Linked DNA regions of Agarilytica rhodophyticola. The protein of the gene in region 2 binds, or shares a complex with, the protein of the main gene of each other region. Links are inferred from orthologs where the notes say so. Each region holds a gene or a part of one and is shown on either strand. Other genes may lie near its edges. The genes, in order: cheY and BVC89_RS17835.

Region 1 (8,340 bases), 1.5 Mb from region 2 along the record:
TTGCCTCCGAAGGTCTGGTATTGATGTGTTCTCTTTATTTCTGCCACATTAGTATATAGCGTCCCTCATCTAGACCTATATCTATGGGCCACCTTCACACCCCAAAGCCTTGCTATCATTTTAGAATCTACTTTCAATTATAGAACTCCAGATAAGCTGGGGATACCAATAAAAATTTTAATTAAGTGCATATGCTCTTAAAGACTAAGCATATACTCTTAGTTAGAACCTGTTTTCATGTCTTTTCTTCTCTTGTTATCGGCGTTTACGCGACTTGCTGTAGACAAAGATTAAAAAAGACATCTGGCAAAATAATAACAGCGGCAAGCTTTTTCCTCAGAACAACTAATATATCAAGCTGTTACGCAGTTTTTTAAATAAAAAGAACTTAAAGGTTTTTATTTATAATAAAAAGTACTATCCACTATTATTAAGTTCCATTGCAATAATTGTTAAGCATTTCTTAGACCAATTGTGACTTTATTCTACAGGAGGATTATTACGAGGAAGATTAGGGTCGCGGCTAAAGAGCAATCCACCGCCTTTTAACCTTACAGGTTTAACAGCATTTTCTGAGGCAGTTGGACGCGGTCTAGGTGTGACACTTTCACGCCTTTCAGAGGGTAGTTCAAGTGTGATTTTTTTCTGAGCTCCACCTTTATCAGTATCATCATGTTGTGCATTAACATAATGCTCTAACGGCAAGATATTAGTGGTTGCGGCATCACGTCCCACCCTTAATACCACACGACGATTTTGTATACGGCCCTGGGCAGTATCGTTACTTACGATGGGTCGGTACTCGCCGTAACCCACCGCCGACAAACGCTCAGGATTTATCCCCTGAAAAGACATAAGATTAACGACGGAAACCGCTCTTGCTGATGATAATGCCCAATTATTTTGAAAACGCGTATTACTTATAGGTAAATTATCTGTATGACCGGCAATAGCAATGGCATTGTCATAGGGAACTAATATATCAGCCACAGATGTCAAAAGCTTTTTGGCATCTTTAGCTAACTCTGCATTGCCACTAGTAAATAGGATATTAGCATTCAATGTTATTTCTACCCACTCCTCATTGGCAAAAACACTTACCGCATCATCATCAATAAGGGAGGATAGTGATTCTTTTAGCCGCTCTGATAATTCGGTTAATTCAGCTAAATTACTATTGTTGTTAAAGCCTTCAATATCATTTGAGTCAGTGTCTTTTATACCACTATCAACAATATTAGAAAATGTAGACTCTAATGTATCCGACAATACTTTATACTTATTTTCATTAACTTGTGAAATAGAATACATCACCACAAAGAAACCAAATAATAAGGTGATAAAATCAGCGTAAGATATCAACCATCGCTCATGATTAACTTTGGTCTCAATTGGGCTGCGGCGAATCATTAATAGGCACCTCTAATGCAAATACCCACTCAACTTCATTTCGATAGATTTGGGGTTTTCACCATCAGCAATAGCAATAATGCCCTCGATAATTAACTCACGATACTGGGATTGCTGTTTAATACAAGCTCTGAGTTTATTAGCTATTGGCAATAAAAAAAGATTAGCTAAAGCAACACCGTAAATAGTGGCAACAAATGCTACTGCTATACCGGGTCCAAGCTGTGAAGGATCGGCTAAATGACGCATCACATGGATTAAACCCATAACAGCACCGATAATACCAATAGTCGGCGCATAGCCTCCCATGCTTTCATAAAATTGTACCGCGTCGTTATCTCTCTGCTCGGCAACAATAAGATCGGTTTCCATAACATGGCGAATAACATCGGGCTCACTACCATCAACTAATAGCTGCAAGCCTTTGCGTGAAAAACGATCCTTTTCCTTCTCTGAAATATTTTCTAAGCCCAATAGGCCATCTCGCCTAGCAGCAATGGCCCATGACACAACATGTTTAATGCCTTGCTTAAACTTTTGATGAGGAGGCTTTACGATCCATTTAAATAAGGATAACGCTCGTTTTAAACCGCTAACAGGTGTTTGTAGTATCGCCGCACCAAGGGTCCCGCCAAAAACAATAATCGCCGCAGGGCCATTTACCAGGGAAGACCATGAGCCCCCCTCTAGGAAATTTCCACCAAGAAGTGCAGCAAAACCAATAATAACACCAATAAAACTCAACACATCCACAGTTGTATATTCCGCCCGCGAGGAAGTAATATAGGGAACCTTTTGTTAATTAAGACGACTTAATTACAAAATTCTCGTGCGAAAATTAATTCCGCTGTACGTTAAGAGATGACAGACGAGTATGTCGACAAGGCATATTCGTCAGCTGGGTTAACATTTATTATAGAAGTTTAATTGAAAAATAACATGTTAAAGGAACCTCTGATTAACCACGAATGATTTCTGCGTGAGTCTAAAATGTGTTTAGGCAAGGCGGGCTTCGCCGCTAATGGCCGTAGCCCTTAGCAAGAAGTCCAACACAGCATAAACACATTTTAGCCACGCCCTACGGGGCTTGCAGGCGTTACCGATCTCTGTGTTGCCTCTTTTGCCAAGGTCTAGACATTGCCTGCAAGAGGCGCCTTGATCTCGGCAACGCCTGTAAGCCAGAAACTATACGAGGTTAATCAGAGGTTCCTAAACACTATCCACTATTTTCTGGGCAATATCTTTCAAGGGCAAAATGCAACTGGAAATATTAGACTTCGCCACCGCCGCCGGCATTCCGTATACAACGCAGCTGTCTTCATCTTGACTCCATATAGTTGAGCCTTTATCTTTTAACAAGCGCGCCCCTTCACAACCATCAGATCCCATACCGGTCAACACAATTCCCAGCACAGCGCTGCCATAGGCAATTGCCGCAGATGCAAAGGTAATATCAACACAAGGCTTATAGTTAACACGATTATCACCGGCGACAATTTTAATAGAGTTACCAGAACGATCGACCATCAATTGCTTACCTCCTGGCGCTACTAATACATGACCTTTTTTTAACATATCGCCATTTTCAGCTTCTTTGACCGTGAGTGGAGTCGACCTGTCAAGACGCTCAGCAAAGGCACGAGTAAAATTCTCCGGCATGTGTTGAATAATAAGAATCGGTATTGAAACCTTACCTTTTAAGCCTGTGACAATATCAGCTACTGCTACCGGCCCTCCTGTTGATGCACCTATTGCTATGAGTTTAATTTTACCTTTTAAACGCTTGCTATCATTTCTTACAATAGATCGTGTGGAGGTATCAACAAGAGGCGGTGTTCTTGGAGCAGTAATAAAAGAAGACGAACGACTAGGGGATTTTTTATACCCTCTTTGCGCAAAAACAATGAGCTTTTCGTGAAATTTTTTCTTAAAAATTGCCGAGTTTGATGACACTTCAGCAAAATTTTTATTCATAAAGTCAACGGCACCAGCATCTAGAGCGTCGAGAGTAATTTTAGCACCTTCGTAAGTCATTGAGGAAAACATAATTATCGGTGTCGGTATTTCTGCCATAATAGCTTTAACCGCAGATATGCCGTCTAAAAAAGGCATTTCGTAGTCCATCGATATTACATCAGGTTTTAGCTTTGCCGTCATATCAATCGCTTCTTGTCCGTTAGTGGCAACACCAACCACGTTCAGATCTTTGTGCTCATTGATAATATCTTTCAATCTCATTTGAAAAAAATGAGAGTCATCGACGACTAAAACACTGTATGGCACCATTTCTCCTAGGTTTAACAGTTAAGGAGTTTATCTATATGATTACTACCTATCTACTTAGAACCTATTAACAAGCCTTAAGCGGCACTGCCAACATATTCTTTTAACATACTTGGTACATCCAAAATAAGTGCTATGGTACCGTCTCCAGTAATGGTTGCTCCGGCCATTCCAGGAGTTCCCTGCAACATACGTCCAAGAGGTTTAATCACAACTTCTTCTTGACCAATAAGCTGGTCGACGACAAAACCTACTCGTTGAGTTCCAACCGAAACAATAACAACATGTCCTTCCATATCCTCAACTTGCTGTATGAAATTATTTTTCACCAACCAATTTTTCAAGTAAAACATGGGGATGGCCTTCTCACGAATGGTGATACATTCTTGCCCATCGACAATATTACTTTTCGCCAGATCCATATTAAAAATTTCGTTGACACTCACCAAGGGTAACGCAAATGTTTGATTCCCAAGCTGAATCATTAAGGTGGGCATAATTGCCAATGTCAGTGGCACTTTAATAACAAAGCGTGTGCCCTCACCTATTTTAGAACTAATCTCAATTGAGCCATTAAGCTGGGTAATTTTAGTTTTCACAACGTCCATGCCAACACCGCGACCGGAGACATCGGAAATTTCAGTTTTGGTAGAAAAGCCTGGAGCAAAAATTAAATTATAGGCCTCTACATCTGTCAGACGAGCGGCGGCATCCGAATCTAAAACACCTTTTTCTACAGCTTTATTGCGCAATGCATCCGGATCCATACCTGCACCGTCGTCGGTAATCGATAGTAAGATATGGTCACCTTCTTGTTCTGCAGCAAGCACCACTTTACCTTCTCGCGGCTTGCCTTTTTCTTCCCGGATAGTAGGTAACTCAATACCGTGATCCACAGAGTTTCTCACCAAGTGGACTAGAGGATCTGCCAATGCCTCAACGAGGTTTTTATCCAGATCCGTTTCTTCACCTTGCAACTCTAAACTAATTTCTTTTTTAAGATTACGGGCCAAGTCTCTTACAACTCTCGGAAAGCGTCCAAAGACTTTTTTGATCGGCTGCATACGTGTTTTCATGACGGCCGATTGTAGATCTCCAGTGACCACATCTAAGTTGGCAACCGCTTTTTGCATTGGTTCATCAGGACTCTCAAGTCCTAGTCGAACAAGTCGATTACGCACCAATACTAACTCACCGACCATATTCATAATATCGTCTAGGCGCTGGGTATCGACCCTAACGGTCGTTTCTGCTGGCGCTGCATTATTTTGCCCGCCTCCAGCTGGCTCCCGCTTGGGTGGTTCAGGCTTGGCCGCGGGCTCAGGAGGTTTGGCAGCCTTAGGGGGCGCTGCAACTATTTTATCTTTCTTAGCAGCAGCATCGGGCTTTGATTTGGCCGCAGGTTTAGGCTTAGCAGCAGTTTCAGGGCCTTTGCCTTTACCATGTAGCTGATCTAATAAGTCTTCGAATTCGGAGTCTGTAATAAGGTTATCGTCGCCAGATTGCTTACCAGCACCATTATTATCAGCAGAAGGCGCACTTTCAGTTTCACTCGCAGAGGGTGCAGAAGGCGCTTTACCGCTGCCATGTAACTTATCAAGTAAATCTTCAAATTCATCTTCAGTAATATCTTTATTACCATCAGCAGATGATGAGGTAGCAGGTTTATCCGCTTGAGAGGCACCTGGGCTGCCACTGCCGTGTAATTTATCGAGTAGAGCCTCGAACTCATCTTCTGAAATATCGTCGTTATCAGAATCGGCCGTTTGCGAGCTGGCTTGCGCATTTGCTCCTTCTTTTTCATCGATAGCATCGAGATATTCTTCGAATTCATCATCAGTGATATTAATTTTATCATCACTAGCAGGCTCTGCTTGCGAGCCTGCCTCAGGAGCAGGTGGCGCAGATTCCTCGTCACCGCCACCGTCATCACCATTGAGATCTTCTAAGGATACTAGACGCTCTAACTGCTTAATCAATGCCGGGTCTGCTGGTGAAGGTTCTTCACGATTGGTAATCTGTGAGAATTGGTTCGTTACCGTATCCAGCGCTTGTAACACCACATCCATTAATTCTGGTGTTACCGCCCGTTTGCCATTGCGTAAAATATCGAATAGGTTTTCTGTGATATGACAACAGTCTACCATCGCGTTCAACTGCAAAAATCCTGCACCACCTTTAACTGTGTGAAACCCGCGAAATATTGCGTTAAGTAGATCGATATCATCTGGTCGTTGTTCAAGATCGACAAGTTGCTCGGAAAGCAACTCGATTATTTCCCCCGCTTCAACTAAGAAGTCTTGAAGGATCTCTTCATCATCGCCAAAACTCATTCAGCGCTCCTCAAAACCCTAAACTAGAAAGCAAATCATCAACTTCATCTTGGCTGGACGCAACGTCCGACAACTTATCCGCATGAATTTGCGGCCCAACCCCCTCGCCAGCAGCTCGACTGTGCACATTTTCTGGCTCTAGCTTTTCGTTATCAGCAAGGCCCGTCACTTCTTCTACCTGGCATGCAATTCTCATCAGGTTAACAAGCTCTTTTTCAACATCACTTACCAGGCCAATAACTTTTTTCAATACCTGACCTGTCAAATCCTGAAAGCCTTGCTCAAGAATAATGTCTTGTAAATGTTTATTAAGTTCTTCGGTACCATCTCCCATCTTATCTAGAAATCCATCGATGCGGTCGTACAATACCTTAAATTCATCTTTATCTATTTCGCGACGCTTTAAACGCTTCCACTCTTCTTTTAATTTTGCCGACTCCTCACCTAGGTTCATTGCAATAGGAGCAGCAGCTTCTACCTTATCCATGGTTTTATCGGCAGCATCTTGAGTTAAGTTCATCACGTACTGTAAGCGGTCAGATGCATCGCTAATTTCAACATCGCTGCCTGAACCCGATGGCTGATCAAGTTCGGAGTCGACATGAAAGTTTACGATAGCGTCGTGTAAGCCTCGTGTAAGCTGTCCGACTGAGCGAAAAATATGGCTGTTACGTGCTTCAACGAGGTTGTGAATCAGCTCCGAAGCCTCGTCGTAATTATCTGCTTGTAGCTTTTCAACCAGCTGATTTGCACAATCTTGAAGACTAGCTACAAACTGCTGATCATCTTGCAATGGTTCAGTGTTTTCCATTAAGCAACCTATATGTAGTAGTTGTTAACCATCGACTCGTTCAAAAATCTTGTCGATTTTCTCTTTCAACACCTGAGCAGTAAAAGGTTTCACAACATACCCATTTACCCCAGCTTGTGCCGCCTCAATAATTTGGTCACGTTTGGCTTCCGCTGTTACCATAAGCACAGGCAACGACACGAGCTTGCCGTCAGCTCGTACCTCTTTGAGCAATTCTATCCCGGTCATGCCAGGCATATTCCAGTCGGTGACTAGAAAATCGAAATCTCCACCCCGCAACATAGGCAAAGCAGTTGAGCCATCATCTGCTTCCTGAGTATTAGTAAAGCCAAGGTCTCGCAACAAGTTTTTGATGATGCGACGCATTGTCGAAAAGTCATCAACAATGAGAATTTTCATATTTTTATCCAACACAACCTCCAAATTTCTGCTACCAGGATTTTGTCGAACAGTTCTACAATAAATGACTGCTCGTATAGGCCAGATCCCTTTACAAAAAACCAACGGCTTAGCAGACATTGATTTGCAGTTCAACGCTGTTCCTCATATCAAGTCTAGCTGCTTGTAGCCAGTCATCCAGTTTTTTAATTTGGAAATGACTTTTAGTTCCTATATAAACATCTCTCAACTTCTTATTACCCCAAAAGTTTGCACATCATTGGCGTAATATTTAAAATTTTGGGAAAGGGTTTTAATGCAGTTAAATACCTTGAAGGGAGATATGCTGATGTGTGATGATGCTATGATATCCAGTCTTTTAGTCTCGCCCGTAGACGAGCCGCAGCTTGGCTGTGTATCTGACTAATACGAGATTCTGAAACTTCAAGCACCATGCCTATTTCTTTCAAATTTAGCTCTTGTTCGTAGTATAAAGACAATACCAGCTTTTCTCGCTCGGGCAGCCCATCTATCGCCATCACTAGCGCTTCTCGCATAGCTCGCTGATGAACCTTTTCTGAGGGACCGTCAAGGGCTTCATTGTCAGAGTGCAGGATTTTACTTTCATCCTCTTCATAGGCTTCGTCAAAGCTAAACAAACGCGTAGACACGCTATCTTTGGCTATTTCATAGTACTCGTCTAAAGAGACATGCATTTCTTCGGCAATTTCAGTATCACTAGCATCACGTCCCGTTCGCTTTTCAATTGAATTAATGGCGTCTGCAACGCGTCGACTGTTACGATGCACAGAGCGCGGCGCCCAGTCCCCTCGCCTCATCTCATCCACAATCGCACCGCGAATACGAATACCTGCGTAGGTCTCAAAACTGGCGCCCTTACTACCATCATACTTCTGTGACGCTTCAATTAAGCCAATCATTCCAGCTTGTATTAAATCATCCACTTGTACCGACGAAGGCATTCGAGCCATCATGTGGTGGGCAATACGTTTTACCAGTGGCGCATACTCCTCAACCTGGATATTCGACGACCTGCTTTTGGTCTGCTCGTATACCATTAAGTTTTCAGCTGTATACCCTGTCATTAATACGCCTCAACTACAT
Region 2 (8,652 bases):
TGCGAGCCCCTCGATGTGGGTATCCGTGCTATTAACAGTCTATTAACTATCGGTAAGGGACAACGCATCGGCTTGTTCGCTGGTAGTGGTGTAGGTAAAAGTGTTTTGCTTGGTATGATGACCCGCTTTACTCAAGCAGATGTCGTGGTAGTAGGGCTAATTGGTGAACGAGGTAGAGAAGTTCGTGAGTTTATTGAACATATACTCGGTGAAGACGGTTTGCAGAGGGCTGCTGTGGTCGCAGCTCCTGCCGATGAAGCACCGCTTATGCGTTTGCGTGCGGCCCAACTGGCAACACGTATTGCCGAACATTATCGGGATCAGGGGAAGAGTGTTCTTCTGTTAATGGATTCCCTCACACGTTTTGCTCAGGCCCAACGCGAAATCTCATTGGCTATAGGTGAGCCTCCTGCAACTAAAGGTTATCCGCCTTCGGTGTTTTCAAAAATACCAGAGTTGGTTGAACGTGCTGGTAATGCCAGTCAAGGCGGTGGCTCTATTACCGCATTTTATACGGTACTTACCGAAGGTGACGATTTGCAAGATCCTATAGCAGACTCTGCAAGAGCCATTCTAGATGGTCATATTGTGCTATCACGAGCATTGGCTGAACAAGGTATTTACCCTGCTATCGATGTTGAGGCTTCGGTTAGTCGGGTTATGCCCAATATTGTTGAGCAAGGAAATATTACTATGGCGCAAAAGTTTAAACAAAGTCTTGCTCTATATAGGGCAAACCAAGATTTAATTACGATTGGCGCCTACAAAGCGGGCAGTAATCCTGAGATAGATTTTGCTATAGAGCGTTTTCCCCATTTACAAAAGTTTATTGCTCAAAAAATTGGCGAGGTATGTTCCTTGTCAGACAGTCGAACTATGCTATCTGGAGTGCTAGAACCCATTCGTACATCGAGTAATAGCAAGAAGACAACTTCTGGCGCTAGTCTGAAATGACACGCTCAGCTCGACTTGCGGTGGTTATCGATATGGCTCGCAAAAACGAGGAGCAAGCAGCAAAAAAATTGGAGCAATGTCGACAATCTTATCAAGCACATCACCAGCGCTTAGAAGAATTAAATAATTACTACCATGACTATGACATGCGTTTTAAGCAGAATATTCAGGGTGTTCGTGCAAATGATTTTGCTGCCAAGCGTTTTTTTTTAGGACAGTTATCTACACTAATTGACCAGCAAAAAAATACCCTTAATCAAGTAGAAATAACTTTAGAAAAGGCCCGCCAGGAATGGCAGCAGTGCCACTTAAAGTCTGAAAACTTGCAGCGTTTTGTTGCAGATCTTAAACGCTGTGAAGTGCAAATCGCCGATAAAATAGAGCAGTACAAAATTGATGAGTGGGTAACACAAAACTATAAGCCAAGATGAACCACTTAGCTGTAGAGTTAATCATACAGGAGTGATGAAACTAAATTGCAGTTTTCTCTTGACACCTGAATCTTTGTGTTTGCGCGTAAAACTCTATGATTTGTAGGGTTTTTTTAATGCTCTTTGGTTATTTTCGACGATTCCTTCCACTCAATAAAATCTAATGTTTTTTTTTATTTGTGCTCACTTGCAATTTCCACATTTAAATAAAGCCTTTTCGTAGCAAGTTTTCAAACTAAGTCTAGACTTAGGTGAGAAGTATCCAGATTCAAAGTATTGAGGAGAACTAAGTGGCTTCAGAAGTTAACTTTCAATTACCTGAAAATTTAACCATCGCCAGTGTGCAGGGTTTACATGAACAATTAGAGGCGCTTGTCGATCAGCAAGATCATGACAAAATAATCGTTCAAGCTAACAATGTGCAACGAGCGGATACTGCTGGTTTACAATTACTTTTGGCCTTCGTCAATTCGACAAAAGATCGCCAAATTAAATTGGATTGGAACCAGCCTTCTGAAAAATTCGTCAGTGCTGCACATCTGCTTGGACTGGAAGGTGCTTTGGGCATTCACTAATTATACCTTTGTAAACATCACATAATTTATCGGAGACATATTCATGGCAAAGATTCTAGCCGTTGACGACTCAGCATCAATGCGCCAAATGGTAGGGTTTACCCTTAAAAGTGCTGGCCACGATGTTCATGAGGCAGGGGACGGGGTTGAGGCATTGAAGGTTGCTAAAAATCAAACGGGTTTTGATTTGGTAATCTCAGATATCAATATGCCGAATATGGATGGTATTTCTCTTATTAAGGAGCTGCGCAAGTTACCACCATTTAAGTTCACTCCAATTTTAATGTTAACAACCGAATCGAGCGCCGACAAAAAGAGTGAAGGTAAATCCGCAGGTGCTACCGGATGGATAGTGAAGCCATTCAACCCTGACCAGTTGATTGCGACTATAAATAAAGTCTTGTAGTAACAACTTTTTCATTTATTTTTAGAGAACCTTATGGCTATCGATTTATCCCAATTCCATCAAGTATTCTTCGAAGAAAGCTTTGAGAATGTCGATATCATGGAAACCTCACTGATGGAGTTGGATCTGGATGAGGTGGACAGTGAGACAATTAACGCAATATTCCGTGCGGCCCATTCAATAAAGGGTGGCAGTGCTACCTTCGGTTTTAGTGCCATTGCCAGTTTTACTCATATCTTAGAAACGTTGCTTGATCAGATTCGAGGTGGCGAGAGAGAGTTGACGGGTGATGATGTCGACTTATTTCTGAAGTCGGTAGATTGTCTACGGGAAATGCTGGATTTGTTGAAAACTGGTGAGGACTCTGAAACAGAACTATCGCGTGAAGTTTCAGCGAAATTCTCAGCAAAGCTCGAGGGTAATGTCGTCGAAGCTGAGGCTCCAGCGACTGATTCCGGCGATGCAGAATCAGCCGCTGAGAGCGCACCGGCTGAAATACCTTGCTGGCATATTTTGTTTCGTCCTGGTAGAGATGTGCTTAAAACGGGTAATGATTCCCTACGCTTAATTAATGAGTTAAATGAGCTAGGTGAGATGAAATGCTCTGCTAAAACAGATGAGCTTCCTTTGCTCGATAAGTTAGAACCTGAAGCAAGCTATTTATACTGGGAAATAGAGTTATCAACAGACGCTGAACTTAGCCAGATAGAAGAAATATTTGCCTGGGTAATCGATGAATCAGAAGTTGTTATAAAAGCCTCTTCGCCTGGTGCTATGGAAGAAAGTACAGAGGTGCAAGCAGTTAGCGAAAATGCAACTAAAGAGCCTGAGCAAAATAGTAATGACGATGATATTGAAACTTTCTGGTCAATTGATTTTGTTCCTGGAGTTGAAATTTTAAGAACAGGTAATGATCCCTTAAAGATTTTTCAGGCACTAACAGAAATCGGTAAAATAAAATCCATTACCGCAAGCTCCCAATTTCCCGAGTTTAGTTCCATTGATCCCGAGTTGTGTTATCTAAGGTGGATAGTTCTACTCGATGCTAAAGATGATGATAAAGAGAAAATAGAAAAAGCATTTGAGTGGGTCAAAGATGATTCAGAGTTAGAAGTAAAATCTGTTTCAGGTCTATTTACTGAGGAATTGCAAAAAACCTCGGAACAGGAAACGACCACTGAAGCGGCTGCAAATACAGCGACCACAAAAGCTGCCGCAGCCAAGCCTAAAACTGCGCAAAAACCGAAGGCTCCTGCTAAAAAAGCTAATGCGGAATCATCCTCGATTAGAGTGGGTATCGATAAGGTAGATAATCTAATTAATATGGTTGGTGAGCTGGTTATTACCCAGTCTATGTTAGGTCAGTTAGGTTCTGACTTTGATCTTGAACGCTTACCTAAATTGTTGGAAGGTCTTGGCCAGCTAGAGCAAAATACTAGAGAATTGCAAGAAAGTGTTATGCGCATAAGGATGTTGCCCATTAGCTTTGTCTTTAGTCGCTTTCCGAGAATGGTGAGAGATTTGAGCCAATCTCTAAATAAAGATTTGAACCTAGAGATTTTAGGTGATCAAACAGAGCTGGATAAAACAGTACTAGAAAAAATTGGTGATCCTCTGGTTCACTTAGTGCGAAACGCAGTTGATCATGGTGTCGAAACGCCAGAGGAAAGACGGCAAAAAGGCAAACCTGAACAAGGTAATGTCACACTAAATGCGTATCACCAAGGTGGCAACGTAGTGATTGAAGTTGTCGATGATGGTAAAGGTTTAGATCCAGAATCTCTGAAACAAAAAGCGATTGAAAAAGAAGTTATCACGGCATCAGAGGCAGAATCCTTAACTAATGAGCAGGCTTTTGACTTAATTTTTCAGCCTGGATTTTCCACCGCCAAGCAAATTAGTGATGTCTCTGGACGCGGCGTCGGCATGGATGTGGTAAAAAGAAATATTCAAGCACTAAATGGCGCCATTGATATTACCTCTGAAGTGAATCAAGGCTCTACCATTACTATTCGTTTACCTCTAACTTTGGCTATATTGGATGGCCAGCTAGTGAGAGTCGGTAAAGAAACATATATTTTCCCCATTGTGTCCATTGTCGAATCTCTCCAATGTAAATCAGAATATATCAACAAAGTTGCTGGTGGCAGTGATGTATTCAGGTTACGTGATGAATATGTTCCTATTTTACAACTCGCTAAAGTATTTAATATTGAAGTCGATAATTACGATTTAGAAGGCTCCCTAATGGTTGTGGTCGAATCAGAGGGGGATAAGGTTGGTATTATCGTAGATGAATTACTAGCGCAACAGCAAGTGGTCATTAAAAGCCTTGAACATAATTATCAACGAGTGGAAGGTATTTCAGGAGCAACAATTCTTGGCGATGGTACGGTCGCACTTATTGTAGATATTCCCGGTATTGCCCGCTTAGCTGAAGAGAGTAGTTTATTAATTAACGCCGCCACACAGGCCAATGTTTCTAACCAAAACCATCTTATACAGTAAGTGGGTTTGTAGAGGTTTTTATGCAGATACAAAATGACAACTCATCCGCCAGCGATTCTGTACGCAGTATAAACTCACATACGGGTATGGAATTTGAGTCAGATGAAACAGATCAGTTTTTAACTTTCATCGTTGCTGGTGAAGAGTATGGAGTCGATATTTTATGTGTTCAAGAGATTAGAGGCTGGGAGTCCGCAACCCCAATTCCTAATGCACCTGCTCATATAAAAGGCGTAATTAATCTGCGTGGTACGATTGTTCCTATTATTGATCTACGACAATGCTTTGGTATGGAAAGTATTGAGTACACGCCGATTACAGTGGTAATTGTGCTGAAAGTTTCTACTGATCAAGGTGAGCGAGTGATGGGTATCGTCGTTGACGCCGTTTCCGATGTATATTCGCTTGCAGAAAAAGATATGAGGACAGCACCGGATATTGGTAATTCACTAAATACGGAATTTATTAAAGGGTTAGTCAATGTGGATGAGAAAATGGTGATTTTGCTGGATATAGATCGACTGCTTTCCATGGACGAAATTCCTAATATGACAGCTATTAGTCAACAAATTGAAAATGCTGAACAATAATTTGATGGTGCCATAAGTATGTTTAACAAACTAAAAGAATCAATGAGTGGAAACTCTCAAGAGTGCAAAGAACTTGCAGCTAAAATGGAGGCGGTCAACAATACACAGGCTGTTATTGAATTCGATACTTCCGGCAATATCTTGCACGCCAACAACAATTTTTTAAACACCATGGGATATCGTTTAGATGAAGTGCAAGGTAAACATCACAGCATATTTATCGACGATAAAACACGTAATAGCCCGGAATATCAAAATTTTTGGCAGCGTTTGGCGAGCGGTGAATGCTTCGTTTCCGAATTTCGACGCCTTGGTAAAAACAACAAAGAAGTTTGGATTAAGGCATCCTATAATCCTTTGCGGGACGAAACAGGCCGGCCTTATAAAGTTGTTAAATTTGCTACTGATATTACTGATGCTAAACGCTTGGCGGATAAAGCTAAGGCATTAGAACTATGCCAGGCGAATGTTATGCTGGCAGATAACGATTGCAACATTGTCTATATGAATGAGACAGTGACAGAAATGTTGAAGAAAAATGAATCTTCTTTGCGCAAGGAATTGCCGAATTTTAATGTTAAATCATTGATAGGTACTTGTGTTGATGATTTTCATCAACGGCCCGAGCACCAACGCGGAATGTTACGAAATTTGCGAGAGCCGTATAAAACAGACCTTGAATTAGGAAGTCTAACTTTTGGTCTTATTGCCACTCCCTGGACAGACGCAAATGGTGAGCGTATTGGTACCTTAGTTGAATGGGAAGATAAAACCGAACGGGTCAACCGTGAGAAGAAAGAACGAGAAGTCGCGCAGGAGAATTTACGTATTCGCCAGGCCTTAGATGTTTGCGATACCTCAGTCATGCTTGCTAACGAAGACATGACAATTACTTATATGAATAGTGCGGTTAGAGAAATGATGCGTAACCGTGAGAATGAAATTCGGGAGCAATTGCCTAATTTCAACAGTAGCCAACTACTGGGGACTAATGTAGATATTTTCCATAAAAACCCTTCTCACCAACGTAACCTTCTTAAAAGCTTAACCAAGAGTTATCGCGCTGACTTACCACTGTCAGGACTAACTTTTGGTTTAATCGCAACGCCACTGCATGACGAGGACGGTAAATTTATTGGCACTGTTGTTGAATGGAACGATAAGACGGAAGCGTTAGCACAGCAAAAAGAAGAACGACGTTTGGCTGCTGAAAATGAGCGTGTCAAACAAGCGCTCGATAATGTAACCGCTAACGTTATGATTGCCGATGAAGATGCGCATATTATTTATATGAATAAAGCTGTCCAAGGTATGATGCAAAGGGCAGAGTCTGATATCAAAAAAGACCTACCTTCATTTGATGTTAGTAAACTTATGGGCGTGAACATTGATGTCTTCCATAAAGATCCCAGCCATCAACGTAACCTATTACGTGATATGCGCGGTGTATTTAACGGTAAAGCTGAAGTAGGTGGACGCACTTTTACCGTGATTGCCAACCCTGTTTATCAAGATAATGAACGTGTGGGAACGGTGGTTGAATGGAATGATAGAACTGCAGAAATGGCGATGGAGAGAGAGATTGATAGTGTTATAGCCGCTGCCAGTGAAGGTAGTTTTTCGCAACATATTTCAATGGATGGTAAAGAAGGCTTTTTCCATAATCTTAGTAAAGGCATTAATAATCTTGTGAGTACAATGGAAATTGCCCTCAATGATATTGTTAGGATGCTTGGATCCATAGCTAAGGGTAACCTTAATGAGCGTATTACCCGTGACTATCAGGGCTCATTTGGGCAACTGAAAAATGATGCCAATGCTACGGCAGAAAAACTAACAGAGGTTATTGCCAATATTCGCATGTCAGCCGACTCTATAGGCTTATCCGCCGATGAAATCGCACAAGGTAATGCTGATTTAAGTCATAGGACAGAGTCACAAGCTTCGTCATTAGAAGAGACAGCAGCGAGTATGGAAGAAATGACCGCTGCTGTTAAACAAAGTGCCGAAAATGCTGAGAAAGCTAACGCCATGACGGTGGATGCACAAATGTTAGCGAGAGACGGAGGCGGTGTTGTAGAAAATGCAGTGTCGGCAATGGAAGAGATAAATAAATCGAGTAAGAAAATTAGCGACATCATTAGTGTGATTGATGAAATTGCTTTCCAAACGAATCTATTAGCACTTAACGCCGCAGTGGAAGCAGCAAGAGCTGGTGAGCAGGGTCGAGGATTCGCAGTTGTGGCCGGAGAGGTACGGAACCTAGCGCAACGTTCGGCCGGTGCAGCAAAAGAAATTAAAGACTTGATTCGAGATAGTGTTTCCAAAGTAGAAGATGGTACTTCCTTGGTCAACCATTCAGGGGAAGTACTTGCAAAAATTGTTACTTCTGTTGATGAAGTGACTGTGATGATGCAAGAAATCGCCGGCGCAGCAAAAGAACAATCCGCAGGTATCGAACAGGTGAATACGGCAATAACCCAGATGGACGAAATGACACAGCAAAATGCGGCCCTGGTTGAGGAGGCATCTGCAGCCGGTCAGGCAATGTCGGATCAAGCACGCTCTATGAAGAGTGTTGTTGAGTTTTTCAGTCACGGTGATTCGCTCGGCGGAGGTGGTGGTGCTCCTGCGGCAGCTCCAGTGGCCTCTGCTCCAGCTTCGTTCTCTAAAACGCCGTCGCGGCCTGCAGCAAGCAGTTCATCAACCAGTCATTCTAGTGGTTCTTCCGGTTCTCATGATGAGTGGGAAGAGTTTTAATTCCTAAATGTGTTAAGTGCTTTTTGTAAGATCTTAAATTAAAAGGTTGCAGCAAGCGCTTAACACTTTCTAAAGAGATACTATAAAGTGATAAACATATAATACTAATAGAATATTTCGGGCTTTTACTTTGTCTATATGTATGCTGGAATATTTAGTTTTCAAGGAAAATAATATTACAGTCACTAGTGCGTAGTAGTTTTTAGTTGTACTTTTGATTAAATATTTTAAACGTATCAAAATTAGTGTCTTAAATGGATAGAGGCGTAGTAGATTAATATTGGCTATTTAGTATTAATAAGAATGAAAGATGTAATTAGCCAAATATTATAAAACTCTAGATTGATCAAGCTTAGCCCAACGTCCTGTTCTTTAAGATATAAAAATAGTATCAGGACGTTGGTTAAAATTATGAATTCTGCCCCCGC

What was found.
Region 1: the proteins of BVC89_RS17835 (region 2) and cheY are in contact, whole or in part, in a solved structure (PDB 1A0O), measured with the Escherichia coli proteins. The link is inferred for Agarilytica rhodophyticola from one-to-one orthologs.

The regions. Positions count from the first base shown.
Region 1 is NZ_CP020038.1:2,764,962-2,773,301, reverse strand. Bases 5,556-8,340 are described here. They hold cheY (chemotaxis response regulator CheY), read right to left. Parts: upstream 7,249-8,340; coding sequence 6,862-7,248; downstream 5,556-6,861. Other genes in these bases: BVC89_RS11755 (MinD/ParA family ATP-binding protein), read right to left, coding at 8,335-8,340; BVC89_RS11760 (RNA polymerase sigma factor FliA), read right to left, coding at 7,578-8,294; BVC89_RS11770 (protein phosphatase CheZ), read right to left, coding at 6,037-6,837; BVC89_RS11775 (chemotaxis protein CheA), read right to left, coding at 5,556-6,026. Also shown: BVC89_RS11790 (flagellar motor protein MotB), read right to left, coding at 481-1,410; BVC89_RS11785 (flagellar motor protein), read right to left, coding at 1,423-2,163; BVC89_RS11780 (protein-glutamate methylesterase/protein-glutamine glutaminase), read right to left, coding at 2,620-3,693; more of BVC89_RS11775, read right to left, coding at 3,771-5,555. UniProt on the Escherichia coli protein: Involved in the transmission of sensory signals from the chemoreceptors to the flagellar motors.
Region 2 is NZ_CP020038.1:4,250,481-4,259,132, reverse strand. What follows is about bases 2,040-5,136. They hold BVC89_RS17835 (chemotaxis protein CheA), read left to right. Parts: upstream 2,040-2,399; coding sequence 2,400-4,874; downstream 4,875-5,136. Other genes in these bases: BVC89_RS17830 (chemotaxis protein CheW), read left to right, coding at 4,895-5,136; BVC89_RS17840 (response regulator), read left to right, coding at 2,040-2,366. Outside these bases: flagellar protein export ATPase FliI, read left to right, coding at 1-954; flagellar export protein FliJ, read left to right, coding at 951-1,385; BVC89_RS17845 (STAS domain-containing protein), read left to right, coding at 1,676-1,960; more of BVC89_RS17840, read left to right, coding at 2,004-2,039; more of BVC89_RS17830, read left to right, coding at 5,137-5,464; BVC89_RS17825 (methyl-accepting chemotaxis protein), read left to right, coding at 5,483-8,224; BVC89_RS17820 (CheR family methyltransferase), read left to right, coding at 8,636-8,652. UniProt on the Escherichia coli protein: Involved in the transmission of sensory signals from the chemoreceptors to the flagellar motors. CheA is autophosphorylated; it can transfer its phosphate group to either CheB or CheY.